2 regions of the Streptococcus sp. HMSC073D05 genome follow, and region 1 is predicted to be linked to the other one. Evidence: predicted binding sites of a transcription regulator. Region 1 holds the regulator's gene; the other holds the start of a gene.
What was found. Region 1 encodes HrcA, which represses chaperone genes, less so after heat shock. Its sites were predicted from a motif close to TTAGCACTCNNNNNNNNNGAGTGCTAA; they were not measured.
Positions count from the first base shown of each region.

Region 2: the regulator HrcA is predicted to act here: its motif matches at 9,049-9,075, upstream of groES (co-chaperone GroES).

Region 1 covers NZ_KV807483.1:244,403-261,793, forward strand. The annotation lists gene HMPREF2832_RS02345 (ACT domain-containing protein) at 1-65, shown strand, start outside; gene HMPREF2832_RS02350 (PFL family protein) at 84-1,421, shown strand; gene HMPREF2832_RS02355 (histidine phosphatase family protein) at 1,503-2,192, shown strand; gene HMPREF2832_RS02360 (histidine phosphatase family protein) at 2,316-3,017, shown strand; gene HMPREF2832_RS02365 (M15 family metallopeptidase) at 3,007-3,780, shown strand; gene hrcA (heat-inducible transcriptional repressor HrcA) at 3,948-4,982, shown strand; gene grpE (nucleotide exchange factor GrpE) at 5,007-5,531, shown strand; gene dnaK (molecular chaperone DnaK) at 5,769-7,592, shown strand; gene HMPREF2832_RS02385 (DJ-1/PfpI family protein) at 7,807-8,439, shown strand; gene dnaJ (molecular chaperone DnaJ) at 8,593-9,726, shown strand; gene HMPREF2832_RS02395 (family 20 glycosylhydrolase) at 9,888-13,424, shown strand; gene truA (tRNA pseudouridine(38-40) synthase TruA) at 13,713-14,459, shown strand; gene HMPREF2832_RS02405 (bifunctional hydroxymethylpyrimidine kinase/phosphomethylpyrimidine kinase) at 14,452-15,213, shown strand; gene HMPREF2832_RS02410 (ECF transporter S component) at 15,203-15,673, shown strand; gene HMPREF2832_RS02415 (TIGR01440 family protein) at 15,677-16,240, shown strand; gene tig (trigger factor) at 16,369-17,391, shown strand, end outside.
Region 2 covers NZ_KV807483.1:61,111-74,932, forward strand. The annotation lists gene HMPREF2832_RS01565 (thioredoxin family protein) at 1-144, shown strand, start outside; gene ytpR (YtpR family tRNA-binding protein) at 154-780, shown strand; gene HMPREF2832_RS01575 (single-stranded DNA-binding protein) at 882-1,277, shown strand; gene HMPREF2832_RS01580 (substrate-binding domain-containing protein) at 1,466-2,449, shown strand; gene HMPREF2832_RS01585 (sensor histidine kinase) at 2,449-3,765, shown strand; gene HMPREF2832_RS01590 (response regulator transcription factor) at 3,771-4,454, shown strand; gene HMPREF2832_RS01595 (ABC transporter substrate-binding protein) at 4,451-5,749, shown strand; gene HMPREF2832_RS01600 (PTS sugar transporter subunit IIA) at 5,890-6,327, shown strand; gene HMPREF2832_RS01605 (PTS sugar transporter subunit IIB) at 6,342-6,836, shown strand; gene HMPREF2832_RS01610 (PTS mannose/fructose/sorbose/N-acetylgalactosamine transporter subunit IIC) at 6,893-7,735, shown strand; gene HMPREF2832_RS01615 (PTS system mannose/fructose/sorbose family transporter subunit IID) at 7,719-8,573, shown strand; gene HMPREF2832_RS01620 (hypothetical protein) at 8,675-8,968, shown strand; gene groES (co-chaperone GroES) at 9,098-9,379, shown strand; gene groL (chaperonin GroEL) at 9,401-11,026, shown strand; gene HMPREF2832_RS01640 (response regulator transcription factor) at 12,067-12,801, shown strand; gene HMPREF2832_RS01645 (sensor histidine kinase) at 12,815-13,822, shown strand, end outside.

The DNA of each region.
Region 1 (17,391 bases):
AGTCTCTTCATGTAAAAATCAATATCCAAAGCGCAGCGATTTTTGATGCCATGCACAATTTGTAAGATAGGGGTTGAAAATATATGGACATTAAACAGGTAACAGAAACCATTGCCATGATTGAGGAGCAGAACTTCGATGTTCGGACTATCACCATGGGGATTTCGCTTCTAGATTGTATTGATCCGGATATCGAAAAGGCAGCAGAAAAAGTCTACCATAAGATTGTGACAAAGGCCAAAGACTTGGTAGCTGTGGGGGATGAGATCGCGGCAGAACTTGGCATTCCAATTGTGAATAAACGGGTTTCAGTCACTCCGATTTCTATTATCGGAGCTGCAACAGATGCGACAGATTATGTACCCTTTGCCAAGGCACTAGATCGTGCGGCCAAAGAAGTTGGGGTCAACTTTATCGGTGGCTTCTCAGCTCTGGTTCAAAAAGGCTACCAAAAGGGGGATGAAATCCTCATTAATTCTATTCCTCGCGCCCTTGCAGAGACGGATTTTGTCTGCTCTTCAGTCAATATTGGATCGACCAAGACAGGGATCAATATGACAGCTGTCCGAGATATGGGTCGTATCATTAAAGAAGCATCCCAAGCAGATCCAATGGGGCCTGGTAAGCTCGTGGTCTTTGCTAATGCAGTAGAAGATAATCCCTTTATGGCGGGAGCCTTCCATGGTGTCGGTGAAGCGGATGTCGTCATCAACGTTGGGGTTTCAGGACCTGGTGTCGTCCAACGGGCGATCGAAAAAGTTCCAGGCGCTAGCTTTGATGTATTGGCTGAAACGGTCAAGAAGACAGCTTTCAAAATCACCCGTGTCGGACAATTAGTTGGTCAAATGGCTAGTGAACGTCTCGGTGTTGAGTTTGGAATTGTTGACTTGTCCCTTGCTCCAACACCAGCTATTGGGGACTCTGTAGCCCGTGTCCTTGAAGCGATGGGGCTTGAAGTGGTAGGAACCCACGGGACAACAGCAGCCCTAGCTCTTCTCAATGACCAAGTGAAAAAAGGTGGCATCATGGCTTGTAACCAAGTCGGTGGGTTGTCAGGTGCTTTCATTCCGGTCTCAGAAGATGAAGGGATGATTGCGGCGGTCCAATCCGGTCATATCAACCTGGAAAAATTGGAAGCCATGACAGCCATCTGCTCGGTTGGTCTGGATATGATTGCTATCCCAGCTGATACTCCAGATACAACCATTGCGGCCATGATCGCCGATGAAGCAGCTATCGGGGTCATTAACCAAAAGACAACAGCCGTTCGGATCATTCCTTATGGCAAGGAAGGCGATATGTTAGAGCTTGGTGGACTTCTTGGGTCTGCTCCGGTAATGAAGGTCAACAAGGCTTCGTCAGCTGATTTCATTGCCCGTGGTGGTCAAATTCCAGCTCCGGTTCATAGCTTTAAAAACTAAGAGAAATCTAGTATAATAGTAGAAAATAGAAAAGTCTGTGATGATGAAGCTCCAGACTTTTTTCTTGCAAAAGGAGACAAGATGGCTAAAACAAGATTATTTGTGATTCGTCATGGGAGAACCATGTTTAATACCATTGGCCGTGCTCAAGGCTGGTCCGATACACCCTTGACAGCAGAAGGAGAACGAGGGATTCAAGCTCTAGGAATCGGCTTGCGTGAGTCCGGTTTGGAGTTTACTCGAGCTTATTCCAGTGATTCAGGCCGTGCCATTCAGACTATGGGGATCATTCTCGATGAATTGGGCTTGAAAGACCAGATTCCTTATCGCTTTGACAAACGGATCCGCGAATGGTGTTTTGGAAGTTTTGATGGTGCCTATGGAGGGGAGCTCTTTCATGGTGTCGTGCCGCGCGTGCTGGATGTGGAGGATTATAAGACCTTGACCTTGGAAGACTTGGCCAATGGCATTTGCCAAGTGGACACAGCAAATTGGGCTGAACCTTGGGAAGTCTTGAAAAGCCGAATCCTAGAAGGTTTTGAAGCCATCGCCAAAGAAGTAGAAGAAAATGGTGGAGGCAATGCCTTGGTGGTCAGCCATAGTTGGACCATTCAGACCTTAGTCTGCTTGGTCGAAGGAAAACCAAATCTCAATCTGCCTCTTTCAAATGGTAGTGTTACTCTTGTAGAATATGAAGATGGAAAATTGACGGTTAAGGGGATTGGAGATAGCAGTTACCGTGAGGTCGGTGAAAGCTTGCAAGAATCCTAGTCCATAATGAAAGGCTGACCCTTTGGTCATGGCCTTTTCTTTTTCTCAAAACTTGTAAGAGCTTTCCTACTTTCTTTTTGCAAAAAATGATATAATGAAAGAGATACATACGGAGGTAATACAATGACAAAAACCAGATTATATATTGCTCGTCATGGAAAAACCATGTTTAATACCATTGGGCGGGCACAGGGCTGGTCAGACACTCCGCTGACAGAAGCAGGAGAGCGTGGAATTCGAGAATTAGGACTTGGTCTCAAGGAAGCTGGGCTTTCTTTTGAAGAGGCTGTTTCGAGTGATTCTGGACGCACCATTCAAACCATGGGAATTATTCTTCAAGAACTTGGTCTGACAGGAAAAATCCCTTATCGTTATGACAAACGGATCCGCGAGTGGTGTTTTGGTAGTTTTGACGGTGCTTATGATGGTGATCTCTTTATGGGGGTCTTACCTCGTGTCTTTAAGGTCGATGATTTCCATCAGTTGAGCCTAATGGAGTTAGCAGAAGGAATCGTCGAAGTGGATACCACGGGATGGGCTGAATCCTGGGGAGCCTTGAGTAGTCGGATCAAAGAAGGTTTTGAAGCCATCGCAAAAGAGGTAGAAGCAGCTGGCGGCGGCAATGCTATTGTGGTCAGCCACGGCATGACCATTACGACCTTGATTTATCTCATCGATCCAAAAGCGGTCGAAGAATTGGTCTTGGACAACGGAAGCGTGACGGTTTTGGCTTATGAAGATGGTGCTTTCAGTATTGAAAAGATTGGGGATCTGTCCTATCGTAAGGTTGGAGCAAAACTTCTAGAGGGTGGCCATGACGAATAAGTATAGACGCGCAAGAAAAAAACGTAAGAAATGGTGGCCTTACCTATTGAGTTTCTTTCTTCTTGTGGTCCTTGGATCGGGAATTGGTGCTTACTTAGCGAAGCCAAGCTTGTTTTCAGGGCTTCAGTTTTGGAAGGCTAAAAAAACAGCTGTAACGACTCCCTCTTCTTCTAAGAAAAAGAAAGAAAAATCAGATTTACCAGCCGTTTCGACAAAAGACTGGCAGTTGATCTTGGTTAATCGTGACAATGTGAAGCCTGAGCTGAACCCACAATTGACAGATGTGGATGCTATCAAAGTGGATAGTCGGATTGTAGAACCAACTCGTCAATTTTTAGAAGCGGCTCGAAAAATTGCCCCAGAAGAAACCTTGATATCAGGCTATCGAAGTGTGGCCGAGCAAACAGAGCTCTATAATGAGCGTGTTGTGCAACTAGAGGCTAGTGGTCTTTCGCACGAAGAAGCTGAAAAGCAGGTGCAGACCCAGGTACAGGTCCCTGGTGCGAGTGAACACCAGACGGGGCTTGCGATTGATATGAGTGTCGAAGCGGGTCAAAGTGATGAGTTGGGCATGCAGTTGGCTGCCATCGCACCGCAATATGGCTTTGTCCTTCGCTACCCAGATGGGAAGAGCAACATCACGGGTGTGAATTTTGAGAATTGGCATTTCCGTTATGTTGGCGTAGAAAATGCTCAGTATATGGCCAACCATCAGCTAGTATTGGAAGAATATATTCAGCTATTGAAAAAAGCTGGTAAATAGGAGGAGATTCACTTCTCTAGGTCTTAAGAATGATTTTTAGCACTCTTTGAAAAAGAGTGCTAATTTTTTGGTTTTTTCTCTTGACTTTCTTTTGGATGGGTGTATAATAGAATCATGGTTTAGCACTTGAGTGTTTAGAGTGCTAAAAATGAAAGAGAGGTGAGGTCATGGTTACAGAACGTCAAAATGAGATTCTTAATCTTGTTGTCGATATCTTTACCAAGACCCACGAACCAGTCGGTTCAAAAGCGCTACAAGATGTCATTCAATCCAGTAGTGCGACCATCCGAAACGACATGGCTGCCCTCGAAAAGCAAGGCTTACTAGAAAAGGCCCACACTTCGAGTGGCCGCATGCCTAGCCGAGCTGGTTTTCAATATTTTGTTCAGAACTCGCTGGATCTAGAGTTGATTGATGAGCAAGATGTCTACCAGGTGGTGAAGGCCTTTGATTTCGAAGCATTTAAGTTAGACGATATCTTGGATGCTACGGCCAAGTTACTAGCCCAGATGACGGGTTACACTGCAGTGATTCAGGATGTTGAACCGACACGTCAGCGCTTGACTGGTTTTGAGATTGTTCCATTATCCAACCACGATGCCTTGGCGGTTCTGACCTTGGATGAATCAAAGCCTGTCACCGTCCAGTTTGCCATACCAAAGAATTTCTTAACCAGTGACTTGGAAATTTTCCACCAGCTGGTTCAAGAACGCTTCATTGGAAATACGGTCTTGGATATCCACTACCGCTTGCGGACGGAGATTCCACAGATTGTACAGCGCTATTTCAAGACGACAGACAATGTGCTGGATCTCTTTGATTACGTCTTCTCGCAACTGTTTCAAGAACTGGTCTTTGTAGAAGGAAAGGTTTCATCATTAACCTACGCCGATCTTCAGACCTATCAGTTCTTAGATAATCCCCAACATGTAGCCTTGGAGTTGCGAGGGGGGATGCCAGAAGACCAAATGACCCAGATCCTAGTTGCAGACTCCCAAGAGAAGGCCTTGAAAAATGTGACGGTGATTAGTCACAAGTTCCTGGTTCCTTATCGTGGGATGGCCCTCATGCATGTGATCGGTCCCGTAGAGATGGACTACAGGCGTGTGATTAGCCTGGTCAATGTCATCGGACGGGTACTGGTTATGAAGTTGACGGATTACTACCGTTACCTCAACAGCAACCATTATGAAGTAAATTAAGATCAAATGAAAGGGGTGTATGCCTTGACAGAAGATATCAAAAAAGAAGACGTGAAAGAAGAGGAAGTTGCCCAAACAGCTGAAGAAGTTGTAGAGGAAAGCAACCAACCTTCTGAGTTAGAAGAAGCACAAGCGCGTGCCGAAGAATTTGAAAATAAATACCTTCGTGCTCATGCAGAAATGCAAAACATTCAGCGCCGTGCCAATGAAGAACGTCAACAATTACAAAAATACCGTAGCCAAGATTTGGCAAAAGCGATCTTACCATCACTGGACAACCTCGAACGTGCCCTTGCCGTAGAAGGGTTGACAGATGATGTGAAGAAGGGCTTGGAAATGGTCCAAGAAAGTTTGGTACATGCCCTGAAAGAAGAAGGAATCGAAGAAATTCCAGCGGACGGAGCCTTTGACCATAACTACCACATGGCCATCCAAACCTTACCTGCAGATGATGAACATCCAGCAGACACCATCGCACAAGTCTTCCAAAAAGGCTACAAACTCCATGACCGCATCCTTCGCCCAGCCATGGTAGTGGTTTATAACTAGGCTGTCTTGTCCGAAACGACACTAAACTATGAAAGAAAGATTAACATTGGTTCGGCTTTGCCAATAGTGAGCGAAGCGAACCAAAGGCGATGCTCTTCGCCGTGGCGCTATATGCGCAAACTTTGAGACTCTAGGCTCAAAGTTTAGTCAAAGAGATTGACGAAGTCAAACTCTGACGGCGCCGCCACTTAAGAAGAGTATCAAAAGGAAAATTAAATTAAAAAAGAGGAAAAAATAATGAGCAAAATTATCGGTATTGACTTAGGTACAACAAACTCAGCAGTAGCAGTTCTTGAAGGAACTGAATCAAAAATTATCGCAAACCCAGAAGGAAACCGTACAACTCCATCTGTAGTGTCTTTTAAAAACGGTGAAATCATCGTTGGTGACGCTGCAAAACGTCAAGCAGTAACAAACCCAGATACAGTGATCTCTATCAAGTCTAAGATGGGAACTTCTGAAAAAGTTTCTGCTAACGGGAAAGAATACACTCCACAAGAAATCTCAGCGATGATTCTTCAATACTTGAAAGGTTACGCGGAAGACTACCTTGGTGAAAAAGTAACCAAAGCTGTTATCACAGTTCCGGCTTACTTCAACGATGCACAACGTCAAGCAACTAAAGACGCTGGTAAAATCGCTGGTCTTGAAGTAGAACGTATCGTCAACGAACCAACAGCAGCAGCTCTTGCTTACGGTTTGGATAAGACTGATAAAGAAGAAAAAATCTTGGTATTCGACCTTGGTGGTGGTACATTCGACGTATCTATCCTTGAATTGGGTGATGGTGTCTTTGATGTATTGGCGACTGCAGGGGATAATAAACTCGGTGGTGACGACTTTGACCAAAAAATCATCGACTACATGGTTGAAGAATTCAAGAAAGAAAATGGTATCGACTTGTCAACAGACAAGATGGCGCTTCAACGTTTGAAAGACGCAGCTGAAAAAGCGAAGAAAGACCTTTCTGGTGTGACTTCAACTCAAATCAGCTTGCCGTTCATCACTGCAGGAGCTGCTGGACCTCTTCACTTGGAAATGACTTTGACTCGTGCGAAATTCGACGATTTGACTCGTGATCTTGTAGAACGTACAAAAACTCCAGTTCGTCAAGCCCTTTCAGATGCAGGTTTGAGCTTGTCAGATATCGACGAAGTCATCCTTGTCGGTGGTTCGACTCGTATTCCTGCCGTTGTAGAAGCTGTTAAAGCTGAAACTGGTAAAGAACCAAACAAATCAGTGAACCCTGACGAAGTTGTGGCTATGGGTGCTGCGATCCAAGGTGGTGTGATCACTGGTGACGTGAAAGACGTTGTCCTTCTTGACGTAACGCCATTGTCACTTGGTATCGAAACAATGGGTGGAGTCTTCACAAAATTGATCGACCGCAACACAACCATTCCAACATCTAAATCACAAGTCTTCTCAACTGCAGCAGATAACCAACCAGCCGTTGATATCCACGTTCTTCAAGGGGAACGCCCAATGGCAGCAGATAACAAGACTCTTGGACGCTTCCAATTGACTGATATCCCAGCTGCACCTCGTGGTATCCCACAAATTGAAGTAACATTTGACATCGACAAGAACGGTATCGTATCTGTTAAAGCGAAAGATCTTGGAACTCAAAAAGAACAAACAATTGTTATCCAATCAAACTCAGGTTTGACAGACGAAGAAATCGACCGCATGATGAAAGATGCAGAAGCAAACGCTGAAGCAGATAAGAAACGTAAAGAAGAAGTTGACCTTCGTAACGAAGTAGACCAAGCTATCTTTGCGACTGAAAAAACCATCAAAGAAACTGAAGGCAAAGGCTTTGATGCAGAACGTGACGCAGCTCAAGCAGGACTTGATGATCTTAAGAAAGCTCAAGAATCAGGTAACCTTGAAGAAATGAAAGCGAAACTTGAAGCCTTGAACGAAAAAGCACAAGCATTGGCTGTTAAGCTTTACGAACAAGCTGCAGCAGCGCAACAAGCACAAGCAGGAGCAGAAGGCGCACAAGCAACAGGCAACGCAGGCGACGACGTCGTAGACGGAGAGTTTACAGAAAAATAAGATGCAAAGTCCGTTAAAACCTCACAGTGAAAATAGGAAATCTGACGCAGAAACTTTAGTTTCTAGAAAGATTTATCTTTTTCACCAAGAGGTTAGGGCGTGCTCAATTCAGCATTACTAGTTTGATTTTTAAAACTTAAACTAGTAAGTATAAAAAGAAATCCAGAGGTTGCAACCCAGCCTCTGTTTTTCGGTAAAATAGAGGATGTTGCTTATGAAAAAAGTACTTTGTATCATTTATCCTAATTTTTCTCTTTATGAGATAACTGCTTTAACGAGTACTTTAGCTCTGTCTTTTAATGTTACGATTGATTATGCTGCTTCAGATCATTCGATGGTGGTCTCTGAGGATGGCTTACCCTGTCAACCAACGAAAACACTAGATCAAATCCGTATTGAAGAGTATTCTTGCGTGATTTTGCCAGGAATGGTCAACATAGGACCTGCCCTACAGGATGAGAAATTGATTTCGTTCTTGAGGGACCTTGGTGAGCAAGATATCCTAATTGCAGCCATTTCTTCAGCGCCTCTTTTATTAGCGAAAGCAGGTCTGTTGAAGGCCACGAAATTTACAGGTGGAATTTGGCAAAACTTCTTTGATTATTTTGAATTTCTTCCACGTGAGAATTTCCAGCCCAAACTGGTTGTGCAAGATAAACAGATCATTACGGCTATCGGTTTTGCCCATCAAGAGTATGCAAGAAGAGTGATTCTAAGTTTAGGCTTGGCAGCTAATACGGACAACTATTTTAAAGAACGAAACGACTACTCAGAAGAGGATTTGATATTTACTCTATCAGACCAAGAGTTTGATCAAGTGAAGCGAAGTATAGAAAACAGCCTCTAAAGATTACATGAAAATTATAGAAAGGAACAAAGAGTGTTCGGGGAATTGAACCCGAGCGGAAAGCTTGGAAATTAGATAAACCGCCTAAGAAATCAGGATTTCTTGTCGGTTTCCTAAATTTCAGTCGCTTTCTGTTCGCTCTTAGTATCTTGTATGAACAATACTGAATTTTATGACCGTTTGGGCGTTTCAAAGAATGCATCTCAGGATGAGATCAAGAAAGCCTATCGGAAATTATCTAAAAAATATCACCCAGATATCAACAAGGAGCCTGGTGCTGAGGAAAAGTACAAGGAAGTTCAAGAAGCTTATGAGATTTTGAGTGACGAACAAAAACGGGCTGCTTATGACCAATATGGTGCTGCGGGTGCCAATGGTGGCTTCGGTGGCGGAGCAGGTGGTTTTGGTGGCTTTGATGGTGCTGGTTTTGGTGGCTTTGAAGACATCTTCTCTAGCTTCTTTGGTGGTGGTGCAAGTCGTAATCCAAATGCACCTCGTCAAGGGGATGACCTCCAATACCGCGTCAATCTCAAGTTTGAAGAAGCGATTTTTGGTGCAGAAAAAGAAGTCAAGTACCATCGGGAAGCTAGCTGTCATACCTGCCATGGTTCTGGGGCTAAGCCAGGGACTAGTCCGGTGACCTGTGGACGCTGTCATGGTTCTGGAGTCATCAATGTGGATACGCAGACCCCTCTTGGTATGATGCGCCGTCAAGTGACCTGTGATGTCTGTCATGGTCGTGGTCAAGAAATCAAAGATCCATGTACGACTTGTCGTGGAACAGGTCATGAAAAACAAGCTCATAGCGTGAATGTCAAGATTCCTGCCGGAGTTGAAACGGGTCAACAAATCCGCTTAGCTGGTCAAGGAGAAGCTGGCTTTAACGGTGGACCTTATGGTGACTTGTATGTCGTTGTCAATGTTGAGCCGAGCGATCGCTTCGAACGAGATGGCTCAACCATATACTACAAGTTAGACTTGAACTTTGTCCAAGCAGCTCTTGGAGATACGGTCCATGTGCCAACTGTTCACGGAGATGTCGATTTGGTCATTCCTGAAGGAACCCAAACCGGTAAGAAATTCCGCCTCCGTGGGAAAGGGGCTCCAAGCTTACGTGGTGGTGCGATGGGAGATCAATATGTATCTGTCAATGTCGTCACCCCAACTGGTTTAAATGACAAGCAAAAAGAAGCCCTTCAAGCCTTTGCGGAAGCAAGTGATTTGAAGGTCAACCCAAAGAAAAAAGGGTTCTTTGACAAGGTCAAAGATGCTTTAGATGATTTATAAGAATGAACGAGTTTCCTTTTGAGTAAGGGGCTCGTTTTATTTTGGATCGAATCCAAGAACTTCCTCTCCTAATTAAAGAATAATGAGAAGCCTCATTGAATTTATTAAGATATCGTGGTAAATTTAAGAAAACGATTACAAAGACGATTTAGGAGGTCCTGATGAAATCACATCAACCACGTTATGCGATTCGCAAGTATGCAGTAGGAGCTGCTTCGGTGCTCATAGGATTTTTTGCTGGTGCTCATGTTGTAGCGGCCGATACGTCGAGCGTTACAGACAGTCCTTCAACGACAGTTCCAACGCAGCCAAGCGAGGGTGAGTCAACGATTTCTCTTAATGAGGAAGCTTCTCAGCCAACAGTAGAAAAACCAACGGCTCCTGCCCCAATCGTCGATCAAAGTCAACCGACACTGCCTGATCGTGAATTGCGGGTATCAGATCTTGACCGTTTGATTCGCGAAGAAGCAAGTTCTGTCGCAGAGTCGGATGTGGCAGCTCAACCAGCGACAGCAGCGACGGAAACACCTACTAAAGATCCTGATCAGGAAGAAAAATTAGCCAAGAAAAAGATTGTATCGATTGATGCCGGTCGCAAGTACTTCTCACCAGACCAAATCAAGGAAATCATTGATGAAGCAAGTAAGACGGGTTATACAGACTTGCATCTTCTAGTTGGAAATGATGGTTTGCGCTTTGTGCTGGATGACATGTCTTTGAAAGTGGGAGATACTTCTTATTCTAGCCAAGCCGTGACAGATGCGGTTGAAAAAGGGACGAAGGCTTATTACGATGATCCGAACGGGACAGCCTTGACCCAGGCTCAAATGGATGATATTTTAGCCTACGCCAAATCGAAGAAAGTAGGTGTCATCCCAACCATTAATAGTCCAGGTCACATGGATGCGATTCTGACAGCCATGGAACAATTGGGGATCGAAAACCCTCACTTTAATTACTTTGGCACTAAAAAATCAGCCCGGACAGTTGATTTGGACAACCAAAAAGCCTTAGACTTTACCAAGGCTTTGGTAGACAAGTATGCGGCTTATTTCAGCGGCAAGGCAGATATTTTCAATATCGGTTTGGATGAATATGCCAACGATGCTACAGATGCCCATGGTTGGCAGGTTCTCCAAGCCAGCAAGCATTGGCCAGGTGAAGGCTATCCAGAAAAAGGCTATGAAAAATTCATTCAATACGCCAATGATCTAGCAGCTATTGTGAAAAAACACAAGATGAAACCAATGGCCTTTAATGACGGAATCTACTACAATGGTGATACTTCCTATGGCACTTTTGACAAGGATATCATTGTCTCCTACTGGACAGGTGGCTGGAACGGCTATGATGTCGCTTCTTCAAAACTCTTGTCTGAACTAGGTCATCAGATTCTTAATACCAATGATGCTTGGTATTATGTGCTTGGACGGGACAAGGCTGGATCTGGTTGGTACAACCTCGATCAAGGTCTCGAAGGAATTTCCAAGTCAGCGATTGATGTGGTTCAAAAAAATGATGGGGCTAAGGTACCTTTCATCGGTGGCATGGTAGCTGCTTGGGCAGATACGCCATCCGCAACCTACAAAAAAGACCTTCTCTTTAAGCTCATGCATGCCTTCGCGGACAAGAATGCGGACTACTTTGTTGCAGATCCTGAAGTCGTCGGAAAAGCTCTTTCAGAAGCTCCAACTGATTTGGATCACTATACACCGGAATCTCTAGTAGCCTTTACGGCAGCTAAAAAAGCATTAGAAGGGGCAGGAACAGACACGACTCGAGCAGAGGCCAAAACTTTGATCGACAATCTCAAAGCAGCTCAAGATGCTTTGGTGTATACGGAAAGCTACGCGAAAGAAGTTGCAGCAAAAGAAGCGGAAGAAAAACTTGCCATGAAGAAGGTCATCTCGATCGATGCAGGCCGCAAATACTTCTCACTGGATCAATTGAAACGGATCGTAGATAAGGCCAGTGAGTTGGGTTATTCTGACTTGCACCTCCTTGTCGGAAACGATGGTATGCGCTTCGTCCTCGATGATATGACGGTGGAAGCCAATGGCAAAACCTATGCCAGTGATGATGTGAAAAAGGCCATTTTAGAAGGCACCAAGGCCTATTACGATGATCCAAATGGTCAAGCCTTGACCCAAGCGGAAATGGATGAACTCCATGCTTATGCGACTGCGAAAGGAATCGGCTTGATTGCGGCAGTCAATAGTCCTGGACACATGGATGCTTTGTTGGTGGTCATGGAAAAATTGGGCATTGAAAATCCACAAGCCAGCTTTGATACGGTTTCAAAAACAACCATGGATTTGACCAATGAAGCAGCAGTCAACTTTACCAAAGCCTTGATTGGCAAGTACATGGACTACTTCAAAGACAAGTCTAAGATCTTTAACTACGGAACAGATGAATATGCCAATGACGCTACCAGTGCGCAAGGTTGGTATTACCTCAAGTGGTATGACCTCTATGGTAAATTTGCGGAGTATTCCAATAGTCTTGCAGCCATGGCGCGTGAAAAAGGCTTGCAGCCAATGGCCTTTAACGATGGCTTCTATTATGGAGATGAAGATGATGTCGCCTTTGACAAGGACGTCTTGATTTCATATTGGTCTAAGGGATGGTGGGGCTATAACCTCGCATCTCCACAGTATTTGGCAGATAAGGGGTATAAATTCCTTAACACCAACGGAGACTGGTACTATGTTTTGGGCCACAAAGGTGATCAAAGTTATCCGCTCGAAAAAGCTATCCAAAATACAGAAACTGTTCCATTTGAACAGTTAGCTTCAACCAAGTACCCTGATGTCAAATTACCGACATCCGGAAGTATGTTGGGAATTTGGGCTGATGAGCCGGCCAATGAATACAAGGAAGAAGAAGTCTTCCAGGTTATGGAAGCTTTTGCCAACCACAACAAGGACTATTTCAAGGCAGACTTCACTGCTCTTAGAAAAGCAGTTGCTACGGTGCCAACAGATCTAGCCATTTACACACCAGAATCTCGCGCAGCACTTGCGAAAGTCTTAGATAGCTTGAATTGGAATGTGAGCCGTGCTCATCAAGATCAGGTGGATCAAGAAGTGGCTGCTCTGACTCAAGCCCTTACGGGGCTCAAGCCAATCACGCAAGTAGGTAGCTTGGCTGAAAATGACGTCAAAGCCCTAGTGGAAGACAAACCAAGTCTTGACATCGTGGAGAAAGAACTTGATTTTGACCTTGTGGAACGGACCAATCCAGATCTCGCTAAAGGAGAACGCAGAGTGATCCAGGCTGGGGTTAAAGGGCAAGGTCTTGAGTATGTAGAGGTTTCGGCACTTGATCAAAGTCGAAAAGTGATCGCTACAGAAGTAGCAACAGAGCCAGTTGCAGAAATTGTTGAAGTCGGTACCAAAGAAATTGTGATCCCAACAAGCCCTTCAGTAGAAGCACCAGTGAAGTCAGACGTGCTTGTGAACAAAATGGTTCCAGATCCTTCAACACCTCAAGTGATCTCGAAGGATCAACCAGTAGCACCAGCAAATACCCCAACGCCAATTCCAGTAGCTGTGGAAAAAGAGGTTCGTTCAGAAACAGGAAACTCTAACAAGCAACTCCCAGAAACAGGAGTGGAATCTGCTCTTGGGCTCGCTTTACTAGGAGCGATCTTAGGAGCGGCAGGAATGGACTTGAAAAATAAAAAAAGAGACTGAGACCTAGTAGATTTGTAACAGGTCGAAGTTAGGAGAGTGGGACAGAAATCGGTAATTCGTTAGAATTCGATTTCGTTGTCCCACCTCCGCACAGTTGAGTAGGGCTGTAAAAGCTGATGAAATCAGCGTAGTATATCCCGCTCAACCACTGCGTCTTGCTCGACAATCCAAAAACAATTGAGAGGCCAGGACTTTTGTCCAGCCTCTTTTTGTGCTTGCAAAACTGTACCCGGACAGTTTGGTTTTTTCACTCTTGTAACCCCTTCTATATCTTGCTAAAATAGAACCATGACACGATACAAAGCAACCATTTCATATGACGGGACCTTGTTTGCAGGGTTTCAACGCCAACCGCATGCCCGTAGTGTGCAGGAAGAAATCGAAAAGACCTTGACGCGTCTCAATCAAGGAACCCCTGTTACCGTTCATGGAGCGGGGCGAACGGATTCAGGTGTCCATGCTCTTGGGCAGGTGATTCATTTTGATCTCCCCCAAGCGCGGGACGAGGAAAAGCTCCGCTTTGCCCTCGATACCCAAACCCCAGAGGATATTGATTTCATCCGAGTAGAGCAAGTAGCAGATGACTTTCACTCACGCTATAAGAAGCACAGCAAAACCTATGAATTTATCGTGGATTATGGTCGTCCCAAGAACCCCATGATGCGCCACTATGCCACCCACTATCCTTATCCTTTGGATGTGGAAAAGATGCAAGTAGCCATCCAAAAGTTGGAGGGAACCCATGATTTCACCGGTTTCACCGCTTCGGGAACCAGTGTGGAAGATAAGGTTCGTACGATTACAGAGGCTCGCTTGGTTGAGGATGCAGAACATCATCGCCTTGTCTTTACCTTTTCGGGCAATGGCTTTCTCTACAAGCAAATCCGTAATATGGTGGGAACTTTGTTGAAGATTGGAAATGATCGGATGCCGATCGAGCAGATCGATCTGATTTTGGAAAAGAAGGACCGCAATCTTGCAGGTCCTACAGCAGCGCCAAATGGCTTATATTTAAAGGAGATCCGTTATGAGTAATGAATTGATTCTAGCTATTTCAGGAAATGATATTTTTAGTGGAGGAGGTCTTCATGCAGACCTTGCAACCTATACAACCAACAAACAGCATGGTTTTGTAGCGGTGACTTGTTTGACCGCTATGACGGAGAACGGTTTTGAAGTGATTCCGGTGGATCCGACGACCTTTGCTCAACAGCTCAACTCTCTCAAGGATGTTCCTTTTTCTGCTATTAAACTCGGTCTTTTGCCAGATGTTGAAGTGGCAGACTTGGCCTTGGACTATGTCAAAGCCCATGCGGAGATCCCAGTGGTACTAGATCCTGTCTTGGTCTGCAAGGAAAGCCATGATGTGGAAGTTTCAGCTCTTCGAGACGAATTGATCAAGTTCTTCCCTTATGTGACTATCATTACGCCAAACTTACCAGAAGCTGAGATCTTGACCCAAAGCAAGATTCAATCGCTCGACGATATGAAGGAGGCAGCACGCAAGCTCCACGAATTAGGAGCAGCGAATGTCGTGGTCAAAGGGGGCAATCGTCTCAATAAAGAAAAGGCCATCGATGTCTTTTATGATGGTACAGACTTCACCGTCATTGAAGAGCCGGTCTTAGAAAAGAACAATACAGGAGCAGGTTGTACCTTTGCGTCTAGCATTTCCAGCCAGTTGGTAAAAGGGAAATCACCACTTGAAGCTGTTAAAGCCTCTAAAGACTTTGTTTTCCAAGCGATTCAACATTCAGACCAGTATGGAGTAGTACAGTATGACATCTAATCGAACTCAACTCATTGCCCGCCTCTCTATCTTGACAGCCTTGACAGTTGTACTTGGCTACTATACCAAACTTCCAACTCCGACAGGGATCGTCACCCTACTAGATCTTGGTGCCTATTTCACAGCCTTCTATTTTGGACGCAAGGAAGGTGCTATTGTAGGTGGTGTCGGAGCCTTCTTATTGGATCTGATTTCAGGCTATCCTCAGTGGATGTTCTTTAGTCTCCTCTTTCACGGGGGACAAGGTTACTTTGCTGGCTTCAAGGGCAAAGCTCGTTACCTAGGCTTGCTCCTTGCAACAGTTGTGATGGTAGGCGGTTACGCACTAGCTTCTGCCCTCTTTTTAGGCAATGGCTGGGGTGCTGCTATCTCGGACATTCCGAATAACCTCGCTCAGAATTTTGTTGGAATGGCTTTAGGCTATGTGGTCTATTATGCATTTCAAAAGAAAGGAAGCTAATTCATGGATCTGGAGCAACTGAAGAAGGATACAAAAGAAATCTTGGTAGATGTCTTGGAAAAAAGCCGTCTCCACCAAGGACAGATTCTAGTCCTCGGGATGTCTTCCAGTGAGGTTGCAGGAGGGCAAATTGGAAAGGCCTCCAACATCGACATTGCCGAAGCTATTGTCCAGACCTTGCTAGATGAGTTGAATCCAAGAGGGATTTATCTGGCGGTACAAGGATGTGAGCATCTCAATCGCGCCTTGGTGGTCGAGAGAGAATTGGCGGACAAGAAGGAGCTAGAAATCGTCAATGTCCTTCCGAGTCTCCATGCAGGAGGGGCTGGACAACTCGCAGCTTTCAAGTATTTTAAGGATCCTGTTGAGGTGGAATTTATCACAGCCCAAGCCGGGTTAGACATCGGAGATACCTCAGTAGGGATGCATGTCAAACACGTGCAAGTTCCGATTCGCCCTATCTTGCGTGAGCTAGGTGGAGCCCATGTCACAGCCCTTGCCAGTCGGCCAAAATTGATCGGTGGCGCCCGTGCTCTCTACCTCGATGATCCCATCCGAAAATCATAATCAGAACTAGCTTTTAAGGGCTAGTTTTTTTGGATGAAAAGAGAGGCAAAAACGTTTTAAAACTTGCAATTTCAAAGTTTTGTGGTAAAATTATAAGGAATGACTATATTATTTTAAGGAGAGACAGAATGTCTGTATCATTTGAAAACAAAGAAACTAACCACGGTGTATTGACTTTCACAATCAGCCAAGAGCAAATCAAACCTGCTTTGGACCGTGTGTTTGAGTCTGTTAAGAAAACCTTGAACGTACCTGGATTCCGTAAAGGTCATATTCCACGTCCAATCTTCAACCAACGTTTTGGTGAAGAAGCTCTTTACCAAGATGCTTTGAACGATCTTCTTCCAGCAGCATACGAAGCAGCTGTTAAAGAAGCTGGAATCGAAGTTGTAGCACAACCAACTTTCGATGTTGTATCTATGGAAAAAGGTCAAGACTGGACATTGACAGCAGCTGTTGTCACAAAACCTGAAGTAAAATTGGGTGCTTACAAAGACCTTGAAGTGTCAGTAGAAGTTTCTAAAGAAGTAACAGACGCTGATGTGGATGCTCGTATCGAACGCGAACGCAACAACTTGGCTGAATTGGTTGTTAAAGAAGGTGCTGCTGCAGAAGGTGACACAGTTGTGATCGACTTCGTAGGTTCTATCGACGGTGTTGAATTCGACGGTGGTAAAGGTGACAACTTCTCACTTGGACTTGGTTCAGGTCAATTCATCCCAGGTTTCGAAGACCAATTGGTTGGACACTCTGCTGGTGAAACAGTTGACGTGATCGTAACATTCCCAGAAGACTACCAAGCAGCTGATCTTGCAGGTAAAGAAGCGAAATTCGTGACAACGATCCACGAAGTAAAAGCAAAAGAAGTACCAGCTCTTGACGATGAATTGGCAAAAGACATCGACGAAGAAGTTGAAACTCTTGCTGAATTGAAAGAAAAATACCGCAAAGAATTGGCAGAAGCTAAAGAAGAAGCATACAACGATGCAGTAGAAGCAGCAGCAATCGATCTTGCCGTTGAAAACGCTGAAATCGTTGAACTTCCAGAAGAAATGATCCACGAAGAAGTACACCGTTCAATCAACGAATTCCTTGGAAACATGCAACGTCAAGGTATCTCACCTGAAATGTACTTCCAAATCACTGGAACA
Region 2 (13,822 bases), 190 kb from region 1:
TATATGGATCTGGCGAAAGTCTGGGATGTTTATGGGATCCCAAGTTTGGTGGTTCTGGAAAAGGATAAGGAAATCGGTCGGTTTGTCAATCGGGATCGGAAAACCAAAGCGCAGATTACAGCATTCTTAGCAGGATTAAAATAGGAGAAAAACATGATTGTAACATACAACAAAGAACAAGTCGGCGATGTCTTGATGCTGACCTTGAAAAATAGTGGAGAAGCAAAGCTCGCGGTGGAGAGAAAAGGAAAAGTGGCTCGCGTTTACCGTGAGGACAAGCAAGAAACCGTTGCCTGGAATATCTTTGATGCCTCATCTTTCTTCGCCATCGAAGGCAAGGGCCAAGTCTTTTTGACAGATGAGCAAGTAGCTCGTTTGAACCAAGAATTGGAAAGAGAAGGCTTCGCAGAACGTTTGGTCAACGATCGGGAACCAAAATTTGTGGTTGGAGAAATCCTTGAAATGGTGGCCCATCCAGATAGTGACCACTTGAATATCTGCCAGGTAGCAGTTGGACCAGATAAGACGGTTCAGATCGTAGCTGGAGCTCCAAATGCGCGGGTGGGTCTAAAGACCATTGTCGCTCTTCCAGGTGCCATGATGCCGGATGGTAGCTTGATTTTCCCAGGTGCCCTTCGTGGAGAAAAAAGCTATGGCATGATGTGCAGTCCGCGTGAATTGCACTTGCCAAATGCTCCTCAAAAACGAGGCATTATTGAATTGGATGACGCAGAAGTAGCAGGGACACCTTTTGATCCTGCTCGTCACTGGCATGAATAAAGAGAAGAATCTAGGATGTTTTGAATCCTAGATTTTTTTGATTTTGGTTTGTCACCCCCATTTTTTGAAATTTTTTCGAATAAATAGATAGGAGGTAAATGATGTATAATAAAGTTATTTTAATCGGTCGCCTGGTGGCGGCCCCAGAATTGCATAAAACCAGCACAGACAAATCCGTTGCCCGAGTGACCGTTGCGGTCAATCGTCGCTACAAGGATCAAAACGGGGAGCGAGAGACTGATTTTGTCAATGTCGTTGTCTGGGGGAAATTGGCTGAAACCATGGCTAGTTATGCCAGCAAAGGGAGTTTGATCTCTTTGGATGGAGAGATTCGGACGCGCCGCTACGAGAAAAATGGCATCATGCAGTATGTGACAGAGGTCCTCTGCCAAAGTTTTCAATTGCTAGAGAGCCGGGCTCAGCGGGCTATGCGTGAAAATGGTGGAACAGGAGATTTGGCCGATATTATCTTAGAAGAGGAAGATCTTCCCTTTTAGAAGTAAAAAAGAAAGCTGGTTCGTTTATAGACCAGCTTTTTTGATACTTATGAGGGATTTTATTCGAGAACGACTCTTTTTAAAATGAATCAAATAAATCCATCTGTACAATAAAAACAAGCACTTTTTTTGAAAAAGTAGTAAAATAAAGTAATATATATTCAAAAAATTCAGAAAAGGAACGGAGCTTGAAAGGAAAAGAAGAGAGAAAAGAACGGTTGAAATGGCTGATAAAACGGGTTCTACTGGTGATTCCGGTGGCCTGCATCCTCTTGTGGATCTATGCCGTTTGTCAAACCAGTAGCATCCAGGATCAGACCAAGATCGGTGTTACCTATATGACCATGAACAATGAGTTCTATAAAAGTATTCATTCGGAAATTAGTCGAATTGCCGATGAGAAAGGGGCTCTTGTTTATGTCCGAGATCCAGAATTGGACGAAAAAAGGCAGAGCCAGCAGATCGATGATTTTTGCGCCCAAAAAGTAAATGTGATTGTGATTAATCCGGTTAAAGGGGATAGTCAGCCCATTTTAAGGGCTCTTAAAAAAGCTAGAAAACAAGGAATTAAGATCATTGCAGTTGATACCCAGCTCAAGCATTTTAAGCCGGATGCCAGCATTGTCTCCGACAACTACCAAGCAGGAGTCTTGATTGCGAAAGAGTTGATGAAACGCTCTTCAAATGCTCGGATCCTTCTCTTGGAGCATAAGGGGACTGTTTCAGCAGATACGCGGATTCAGGGATTTAAGGATACCATCAAAGGATATGGGTCATATGAGATTATCTCGGAACTAGAAACCAAGGGTCAGACGGAGATCGCTATGCCAGCTGTCCGTAAGTTCTTGCAGTCAGGGGGGAATGTCGATACTCTAGTCTCCTTGAATGACCGTTCAGCTATAGGAGCTTTAGCAGCGATCAAGGAGCAAGGGATCACCCATCCCATTGCGATCTATGGGATTGATGGCTCACCAGATATGAAAGCCTTGCTACACTCGACAGATGATGTCGTAGGAACCGTTGCCCAGTCTCCGTTGAAGATGGGAGACCGCGTGATGGAGGTCATCCAAGATATGGCTGATGGGAAGAGCTACCAAAAAGAAATAACCATTCCGGTTCAGATGATGACAAAGGAAAACATCGATCAATTTGATGTGAATGGGTGGCAGTAATGAGAAAATTTAGAGGTGTGAGATACAGTTTGGCCATTCTGATGGTCGTGAATTTTATCGCTGTGATGCTCAACAGTATCATCTATCTTCAAGCAACCAATTATATCATTGCTCAACGACAAGCTTCCCTATTAGTAGAACGCTTAGAGCGCATTCCTTTTGCGCCCTCTACAACTTTTTGGTTGTCTGCACTCTTATTTGCTGGGATTGCCTTGATTTCCATGAGTCGTTATCGGTCTCAAACGAGTCGATGGTCCATTTTTGATAAGTGGAACATTCTGGAGATCCTCCTGATGTTGCTCTTGATGTGGGTCCAAAATGTAGCTTATAACGGGCTGATTCTCTTGGTTTTTGCGGATATCTTCTATGGTTCCAAAGAGTTGAATACCAAGCGAGACCGCAAGTATTGGTTTGCGTTTATCCTAGTGAGTTTCTTGATGCTTCTTGTGACCAATTCAGACGTCTTTTCGCTTTTCTTTCCGATACCTTCTCTGGATGTCTATATTCATTTTTATCCTGCCTCCATTCGGATTCTGGCCTTTTTCTTGAAGAATTCCCTCTATGCCTTGAATATGGTGCTCTTCATTATTTCGCTTTTGTTCTATATTATGAATGTTCTTGCGGAAAACCACGAAGTGGAAGAAGAGCTGGCCATGGTTTCGAAGGTCAATACGGAATTGAACAACTATATGGCCTTGTCTGAGAAGATTGCAGAAGATCGGGAGCGCAAGCGGATTGCTCGGGAGATTCACGATACCTTGGGGCATGCGCTAACAGGGATCTCGGCAGGCTTAGATGCTGTCGGAGTCTTGATTGATATCGATCCCAATCGGGCAAAAGAGCAGGTAAAAAGCGTATCAGAAGTTGTCCGGGAAGGGATTCAAGATGTGAGAGGCTCTCTCAACCGCCTCCGTCCAGGTGCCCTTGAGGGACGAACCCTCAAAGATGCTTTAGAAAAGATGATCCGCGAGTACCAGACGCTTTCTAACTTGCAGGTTGATTTACACTATGAATGGGTCGATGTCGATATGGACGTCATGATTGAAGATACGATCTTTCGTGTGATCCAAGAGTCTATGACCAATGCGGTTCGCCACGGTCATGCCAGCCGGATGACCCTTCATTTTTTTGAGAATGAAGAAGATTATCTGATCGAGTTGCAGGACAATGGGGTTGGATTTGAAACCTTGACCTATGGCTATGGGCTCAAGCAGATGATGGAGCGTATTTCCATCCTAGGAGGACAGCTTCAATTTGAAAGCCGCGATGGATTTTTCACGCGCATCAGTTTACCAAAATATAAAGAAGGGAGATAGAGATGGTGATAAAAGTAATGGTGGCAGATGACCAGGCCTTGATTCGAGAATCTCTGAAAATTATTTTGTCAGCCCACCCCGATATCGAAGTGGTGGCCACAGTGGAAGATGGGAATCACGTCTTGTCTAGCATTCCACAGACACATCCTGACCTGATCTTAATGGATATTCGGATGCCAGGCATGGATGGGGTTTTGGCGACAAAAGAAGTCAAAGAGCACTATCCGGATATCAAAATTATTATTTTAACGACCTTTGACGATGATGAATTTATCTATAGTGCACTCAAGTATGGTGCTTCAGGTTATCTTTTAAAGGGAGCCTCGACAGAGGAACTCTATGAAGCGATTAAGGTGGTGTATCAAGGCGGAGCAATGATCAACCCGAATATCGCTAGTAAAGTCTTTCAAATTTTCTCACAAATGGCCAAAACCAACTTCTCTATTGCTGTAGATGAGGACAATGTCAAGGATTTGAGCACGACGGAATGGCGCATTATCCAAGAAGTCGGCTATGGGGAGTCCAATAAAGAAATTGCGGCCAAACTCTTCTTGTCAGAAGGAACTGTGCGCAACTACTTATCAACGATTTTGGCGAAATTAAACCTACGAGATCGAACGCAATTAGCGATCTGGTCAGTTCAAACAGGAGTGACGAGACGTGACTTTTCTAAAGGAAATACAGAATGAAATTGAAGCGAAAGCATCTTTGTTGGGGGATCGGCCTCCTTGTTATGCTCTGTGCGAGCGCGGGTTTCTATTGGTGGAAACAGCAACCGACCGTCCTCCATATCGGCGTTTATGCAGGCTCTAGCTGGGATGTGCCGACCAGTCAACGTTCCCATGCCTTGGATCGTGCGATTCAAAAATTTGAAAAATCCCATCCCCACGTTCGTGTAGAGTATGAAAATGGGATTCCTCAGTCGGATTATTCTGACTGGCTCTCCGAAAAGATTGTCTCAGGAAAGACGCCAGATGTGTTTATGGTCTCTGAGCAAGATCTTTCCTTATTAGCAGCGCGAGGGGTGCTAGAAAAGTTAAACGGCTATATGGATCGAAAAGATCAAGCTGCCTTTTATCCCGTTGCCTTTGAATCGGGTGTCTATCAGGGGCAAACCTATGCCTTACCTTATGAAAGCAATCCGATTTTGATGTGTGTCAATAAAGATCTCTTGGATAAAGAAGGCATCGCGGTTCCCAAAGAAGGTTGGACCCTTGAAGAGTTCTATACGATTTGCAAGAAACTAACCAAAGATACCAATGGGGATGGGCAACTGGACCAATTTGGGAGTACAGAATACACCTGGAAAGAAGCCTTGGCGGCAAATGGAGGTCATCTTTTCCAAGGAGGCATGCTCAAGCTGACAGCTCCAGAAGTGAAAGAGTCTTTGACTTTTCTGCAAAAATTGGAAGATCTAAATAAAAATTACAAGGTGAGCTCTAAAGATTTTGACCAGGGGAAAGTCGCCTTCTATCCCATGACCTTGGCTCAATATCGGACCTATAAACCTTATCCCTACCACGTTTCTAAATATTCAAACTTTACCTGGACCTGTATTCCAATGCCTGCTAAGTCAAAAACGACCAAGGCAACCTTGGTCACGACGACTTCTTTTGCTATGTCGGCTCGAAGTTCTCATTCCAAGTTGGCTTGGGAATTGATGCAACTCTTAACAGAGGATCCAGACATTCAACAAACCCTCTTTGCCCAATCCCAAGGGATCTCTGTCATGCCACAGGTCGTCAAGAGTCGCTCTAGTAAAGACCTTCTGCAGGTGGATGATTTTGGAACAGATTCCTTGACCAATCAGACCTTGAACCGCATCATGGAACAAGCTGTTGAAAGTAGTCCGAAAAATGTCTCAAAAGAGGTGTTAGAAAAGCTAGACTACTTGATTGGCAATGCATTGCGCGATCAGGATGTCGAGAACCGTTTGCCTCAAATTCAGAGGGAGATTGAAAGTAGTCTACAGGTAGGAGTTTAGAGTAAAATAAGATGGCATTTTGTCAAGTGACAGATGTCATTTTTTTATTGCTAAATGTCATATTAGGAATGTGACATTTGACAATGTAAAACCGCTTTCAAATAATCTACAATAGAGTCAAATAAAGGAGGCGTAGAAAAATGAAATACCTCGTTTTGGTCAGTCATGGTGGACTGGCAGAAGGTCTAAAAACATCACTAGCCATGTTTGCTGGTGATAAGATGGATCAGGTCATCGCAGTTGGACTCAAAGAAGGAAAATCGGTCGATGACTTCGCAGTTGATTTCAGAGAGAGCATTTCAGGATTGACAGCTGATGATTCTGTTTTGGTCTTGGCAGATATCGTAGGTGGTAGTCCATTAACCACTGCAGCCACGGTTCTAGAAGAAGCTGGAAAGCTCGATGGAGCCTTGATCCTTGGTGGGATGAACCTCACCATGGCTTTGACGGCAGTTGTGATGAAGGATGTGTTGGATGGAGACGATTTGTCAGCCACCATCTTATCAGAAGCACGATCTGCACTACAGCCTTTTGAAGTTTCAGCCACTGGTGCTGAAGAAGATGATGACGATATTTAATAGGGAGGTACCTTATGGTAGTAACATTTGTACGGATTGATGACCGCATGATTCACGGTCAGACAGTCACACGCTGGGCAAAGGAAAAACCATGTGATGGTTTGATTGCCGTAAACGATGCAGCAGCATCAAACAAGGTTTTGATTCAAGCTTACAAAGGCGCATCAGACAAGAAAACCTTTGTATGGACAAAGGAAGCCTTTAAAGAAAAATCAGCAAAAGTAACAGAATCAGATAGTCGTTACTTCTTGATCACCAAAAATCCAATCGATATGAAGGAAATTTTGGTCGACCAAGGGTTTGTCCCAGGTGATGTTAAAGAAATCATCGTAGGCCCTGCAAATGATCGTCCTGGAGCTGTAAAATTGGGAAATAACCAATCCATCACTCAGGAAGAAGCAGAAGCCTTCCAAGCTATTCAAGCAGCAGGCTACAAGGTGAAATTCCAATTGTTGCCAGATGTTTCCATCGGGTATTGGGATGATTTCAAATCAAAATTTGGTTTTTAAAACTAACAGTCCTATCTGTTAGGTAAATAAATTTACAAACAAAAGGAGCGTTTGTTATGACAATTTCATGGATTCAAGCAATCTTGCTTGGTATTTTCGCCAGCTTGTCTTCAATGCCTGGTATGGGGGGTTCCAGTATCGGGAACTATACACTCGGTCGTCCTTTGATCGGTGGGTTGATTTCAGGTTTAATTCTTGGAGATGTGACAACCGGTATTATGGTCGGGGTTGCCCTTCAAGTCGTTTATATCGCCTTGGTAACACCTGGTGGTACCGTATCTGCCGATGTGCGTGCCATCTCTTACATCGGTGTTCCTCTTGCTATCTTGTTTGTGCATGCCAATAACATCACAGATGAAGCAGGAATCGCCGCAGCTGCAGCTCCAATCGGTGCAGCCGTTGGGACAATCGGTACAGTTCTTTTCTACGGTACCGCTACTATGAACTTGGTATGGCAACACATTGGTTGGAAAGCCGTTGAAGAAGGAAACTTCAAAAAACTCTACGCAGTTGACTGGGTTTACCCTTGGATCTCTCATTTCCTCTTCTCTTTCCTTCCAACAATGATTATCACCAAATACGGTGAAAACATGGTTGATTTGATGAAACAATACCTTCCTATGGATGGTTACTGGATGAAAGCCCTCTTTACAGTCGGTGCTCTTCTCCCATGTGTCGGTATTGCCATCTTGTTGAAACAAATTGTTACAGAAGCAACTGACTTCATTCCATTCTTTGTTGGATTTACCTTGGCGAAATCTCTCGGATTGAACTTGGTATCCAGTGCCGTTGTTTCATTAATCTTTGCAGTAATCTACTATGAACTTGAAGTGATCAAATCGATGAAAGCTGCTCCAGCCGGAGTGGTGGACCAAGACGATGATGAGGAGGATATTTAAAATGGCTGATAGAAAGAAAATTTCAAAGAAAACATTAGCAAAAGCATTCCATCATTGGTATTATGGTCATTTGACTTGTTTCTCTCAAGAACATATGCAAACCTTCGGGTACTTGACTTCTATGCTTCCAATCGTAGAAGAAATGTATGACACAAAAGAAGAACAAAAGGATGCTATGCAAACCTATACGGCCTTCTTCAACACTGAACCACAACTTGGATCTCTTGTTGTAGGGATCACAGCTGGTTTGGAAGAAGCGCGTGCAAACGGAGATGCAGTGGATGGCGAAACCATCAACGGTATGCGTGCCGGTTTGATGGGACCAATCGCTGGTATTGGTGACTCATTGGTCGTTGGTACCTTGATTCCAGTTCTCTTGGGGATTGCCCTTGGCCTTTCTAAAGGTGGTAACGTCGCTGGTGCCCTCTTCTACATCGTCGTATGGAACCTCTTAGTCTACTTTGGTATGCGCTTTGCCTTCTTCAAAGGTTACCAATTAGGGGATAAAGCCGTTGAATTCCTTGTAGGACCAAAAGGACAAGCTCTTCGTAAAGCGATCAGCGTTGTCGGTGGTATGGTTATCGGTGCCGTAGCAGCTACTTGGGTATCTGTTACAACAGCCCTTCAATTCAAGAATTCTGAAGGAAAAGTCTTCTTGAACATCCAAGAAAAGATCGATGGTGTTTATCCAGGTCTCTTGACAGCAGCCTTCATCACCCTTTGCTGGTGGTTGATGTCTAAGAAAAAAATTTCACCAAACAAAGTTATGTTACTTCTCGTTGTAGTTGCTTTGATCGGTGTTGCCCTTGGTATCTTCGACCCACATCTTAAATACTAAGGAAAAGAAAAAACGAATTTGCTAGTAGGAGTTTTTGAGAATGAAGTGAATTGACCTCCTTTACTTGCACTTCATTCTCAATTTTTATCAGGAGGAATCCCATGGTTACAAAACAAGAACTTGTCAATGGATATGAAACAGAAATCAAGTACCAACGCCACATGCTTGAAAACCTTGGTCGTTGGTTCAGCTTACTCTTTATCATTGCCAGTATTGGTGTGGTATTGATCTATCTCTTTCACAAAAGTTTCCTCCCACTCTTGATCCTCGGGATTTTACTAGCCTTGGTTGGAATTTTAGGCATGATTGTTTTTGGATATGGCATCTACCGCGGGCGGATCAATCTTCAAAAAGTGATCGACGATTTCAATCAAAAATTGACAATTTTAAATTGATATTTTAGAAACATCTCATCTATTTTTGAGGTGTTTTTTTCTTGACTATTTCTGACCAAGTGATACAATAGAAACATAAGTTAGCACTTACGTATAGAGAGTGCTAAAAACACGTATGGAGGAATGAACATGTTAAAACCATTAGGAGACCGTGTGGTCTTAAAAGTAGAAGAAAAAGAACAGACTGTTGGAGGTTTTGTCCTCGCCGGTGCGAGCAAGGCTGATACAAAAACAGCTGAAGTAGTGGCCGTTGGTGAAGGTGTGCGTACCCTAAGTGGCGAACTCATCGCCCCAGCTGTAAAAGCAGGAGATCACGTTTTGGTTGAAAGCCATGCAGGAATTGAAGTGAAAGATGGGGAAGAAACCTACACCATCGTTGGAACAGCGAACATTCTTGCAATTGTAGAGTAAGAGAAGAAAGAGGTAAGAGAAATGGCAAAAGATATTAAATTTTCATCTGATGCACGTTCTGCAATGGTCCGTGGTGTCGATGTCTTAGCAGATACAGTGAAAGTTACGTTGGGCCCTAAAGGTCGCAATGTGGTTCTTGAAAAATCATTTGGTTCACCCTTGATCACAAATGACGGGGTGACCATCGCAAAAGAAATCGAATTGGAAGACCATTTTGAAAATATGGGTGCTAAATTGGTGTCAGAAGTGGCTTCTAAGACCAATGATATCGCAGGTGACGGTACAACGACCGCAACGGTTTTGACTCAAGCCATCGTCCGTGAAGGGATCAAAAACGTCACTGCAGGTGCTAACCCAATTGGCATACGTCGTGGGATTGAGACCGCTGTTGCAACAGCAGTAGAAGCTTTGAAAAACAATGCGATCCCAGTATCGAGCAAGGAAGCGATTGCTCAAGTAGCTGCTGTGTCTTCTCGTTCTGAAAAAGTTGGTGAGTACATCTCTGAAGCCATGGAAAAAGTTGGCAAAGATGGGGTTATCACCATTGAAGAATCTCGTGGAATGGAGACAGAACTGGAAGTCGTTGAAGGAATGCAGTTTGACCGTGGTTACCTTTCACAATACATGGTCACTGATAATGAAAAAATGGTAGCAGACCTTGAAAATCCATACATTTTGATCACTGACAAGAAGATTTCAAATATCCAAGAAATCTTGCCATTGTTGGAAAGCATTCTTCAAAGCAACCGTCCACTCTTGATCATCGCTGATGATGTCGATGGCGAAGCTCTTCCAACACTTGTCTTGAACAAGATCCGCGGTACCTTTAATGTCGTAGCTGTCAAGGCACCAGGATTTGGAGATCGCCGCAAAGCCATGTTAGAAGACATTGCCATCTTGACAGGTGGTACAGTCATTACAGACGATCTTGGTTTGGAATTGAAAGATGCAACCATTGAAGCACTTGGTCAAGCAGCTAAAGTTTCAGTCGATAAAGACAGTACTGTCATTGTCGAAGGTTCTGGTAACCCAGAAGCGATCGCTAACCGTGTCGCTGTTATCAAGTCACAAATCGAAACCACAACCTCTGAGTTTGACCGTGAAAAATTACAAGAACGTTTGGCTAAATTGTCTGGTGGTGTTGCCGTAATCAAGGTCGGTGCTGCAACAGAAACAGAATTGAAAGAAATGAAACTTCGTATCGAAGATGCCCTTAATGCGACTCGCGCAGCCGTTGAAGAAGGGATCGTTGCCGGAGGTGGTACAGCCCTTGTCAATGTCATCTCTGCGGTCGCAGCCCTTGAATTAGAAGGAGATGAAGCGACCGGACGCAATATCGTTCTTCGTGCTTTGGAAGAACCGGTGCGCCAAATTGCCCACAATGCCGGTTACGAAGGATCTATTGTGATTGATCGCTTGAAAAATGCCGAAGTCGGAACAGGCTTCAATGCTGCAACAGGTGAATGGGTGAATATGATTGATGCAGGGATCATCGACCCTGTTAAAGTCAGTCGTTCAGCCCTTCAAAACGCAGCTTCTGTTGCTAGCCTCATTTTAACAACTGAAGCAGTCGTAGCCAACAAACCAGAACCAGCAGCCCCAGCAGGACCAGGAATGGATCCAAGCATGATGGGTGGGATGATGTAACCTGATACCAATGATTGGTGCTAAAGCACCGAATCATTGGACGGTAGCCGCTATGTTGCGGCCTACCTAATCATCTTACTAGCTCAAAGGGAGGAAAATATCGTTCCTCCCTTTTCACGTCGTAACCCCTTGGTTAATTTATCAGGTGCATTTATTGTTATGGCAAGCACCATGGTGCCTTGCCGAAGTGTCTTACTAGCTCAAAGGGAGGAAAGTATCGTTCCTCCCTTTTTCGCGTCGTAACCGCTACAAATGATTGAGGCTATGACTCTCATCATTTGACGCCAGCCGCTATTGTGCGGTCTGGCTAATCGTCTTACTAGCTCAAAGAGAGTGGGACATAAATCGGTAATTCGTTAGAATTCGATTTCGTCGTCCCACCTCCGCACAGTTGAGTAAGGCTGTAAAAGCTGATGAAATCAGCGTAGTATATCCCACTCAACCACTGCGTCTTGCTCGACAGTCCAAAAACAATTGAGAGGCCAGGACTTTTTTCCCAGCCCCTTTTTCTTGTTATAAGTTGTGATGCTTACTGGCTCCTTTTGCCATGGAATAATATTTTTATTTTAAATTTTGTAACAGAAATGATAAATACTAGTTAAAGAGGACTTGTGTAGATGCTTGAAAATCAAGCGTTTGCAGTGTTTTCAGGCAGAGGAATATTTGCCAACAAATTGCAATACAAATTAACTGATTTTGTAATAATTCTAGTGTATACTATTAAGAGTAGATCACAGGTCTACATTGTTGCAAGGGGAGAACTTCCCACATACATGTCTATTGACAATAAAACTTGATCGTAATATCGCTGTTAGTAAAATGAGAGTTTGAACATAGCATAGATTTTATCGACCTTTTTCATATTAAAAAATATTTTTCAAATTCCCCTTGCGCAAGCTCTTCCGGATTCCTCCGGGAGAGTTTTTTTCTTGTTAAGGTGAAAAAGATAGAATGCCCTTGGAGCCTACTTGAAAGAGTGGCTCAGCAGGCATTATTTATGGTAAAATAGAACATATTCATCGAGGAAAGGAGTGAGGACTTTGTTGAAGATTTTTGTGTTAGAAGATGAATGGATCCAACAATCGCGTATTGAAGCGGTCTTGCAGGATCTCATCCGTCAAAAATCCCTGCAGTGCAAAGCGCCAGAAGTGTTTGGGAAATCAAGCCAGTTGTTAGATGCTATCACAGAGAGAGGCGCTCACCACCTATTCTTCTTAGATATCGAGATTAAAGGTGAGGAGAAAAAGGGTCTAGAGATCGCAAAAGAGATTCGTAAGAAAGACCCCCATGCGATCATTGTCTTTGTCACCACTCACTCTGAATTCATGCCCATTACGTTTCAGTACAAAGTAGCCGCCTTGGATTTTATTGATAAAACGCTGAGCGAAGAAGAGTTCAGAAAAAGAATCGACTCGGCCATTGACTATACCTTGGAGCAAGCTGGGACCACGATTGCGCAAGATGCTTTTACATTTGAGAGTGCGATGGCGCGTGTACAAGTTCCCTTTAATAAGATTTTGTATGTTGAAACGTCTCCAACTATTCACAAGGTCATTTTACATACCCAGGATGAGCGCTTGGAATTTTACGCTAGTATTGCCGATATCGAAAAAGCAGATCCTCGCTTGTATCGGTGCCACCGCTCCTTTGTGGTGAATCCACAAAATATTACGAAGATTGATAAAGAAGACAAGAAAGCTTTTTTTGAAAATGGGGACAATTGCTTGATCTCACGGACCAAGTACAGAGGCTTACTGGAAGCTTTGAAAAAATAGAAGGGAGAAAGAATTGCTGTTAACTATTCTAATGTCTTACCTAAAGTTCTTCGTCAGCATGCTGATCTATCGTCATATCAGTAGACAAGAGTTCACCTTGCGCTTGCTCTTTTTGTGCCCCTTCCTCTTCGCAATTATCTTTACCCTTGTACCACCGGTAGGCTTTTTTGGCTATTTCTTAGTATTTATTGTCTATAGTTTCTACCGAAATCGTAACATACGACACCTTTTGAATATTTTTTATGGGCTCTATCCGGTTGTCATGGAGAGTCTCATTGGGCGTCTCTTAGCCTTTTATGTCTTTCCAATGTTAGGGATCGTACTTGTTCATGAGGCATCTGTCAGCTGGTATGATGCTCTACTTGAATTGCTGGTCTTTCCTGTTTATATAGGAATCACTAAATTGTTAAAACTAGATTTTACAGATTTAAAAGTAGGGTTTCAACGGCAGTATTTTAATCGTTTTCTACTCCCAATGGATCTTTCCATGTTTGTGTATTTGCTCAGTGTTGTAGGTCTGGTGGTTTTTGAGGATGCTATTCCTCATGCAGATGCTTTACGGGAACAGTTAAATAGTATTTATCTGATTTTGTTTTTTGTGATGCTCTTGTATTTCAATGCAGTGTCCAAAGAACGATTGAAACAAGAGATTCTGGAACAAAAAGATAGGCAACTGCAGGAGTTAGCCACCTATAGCCAACACGTCGAAATGCTCTACGGGGAGATTCGTGCCTTTCGTCATGATTACCTGAATATTTTAACCAGTCTCAAATTAAGTATTGAGCACGAAGACCTCAATGCGATCAGGGAAGTCTATGAGAATGTTCTTCGAGAGAGTGGCCAGCAATTTTACAATAGTAAGTTTGATATTGCCAAACTCAGTCACATCGAAAATCCAGCTGTAAAAAGTGTTCTGTCCGCAAAATTATTGGAAGCTCAAAACAAAGGGATTGGGATCTCTGTCGAGATCGATGAACCAGTTCGTGATTTATTCATCGAGGTTTTAGATTTCATCACCTTC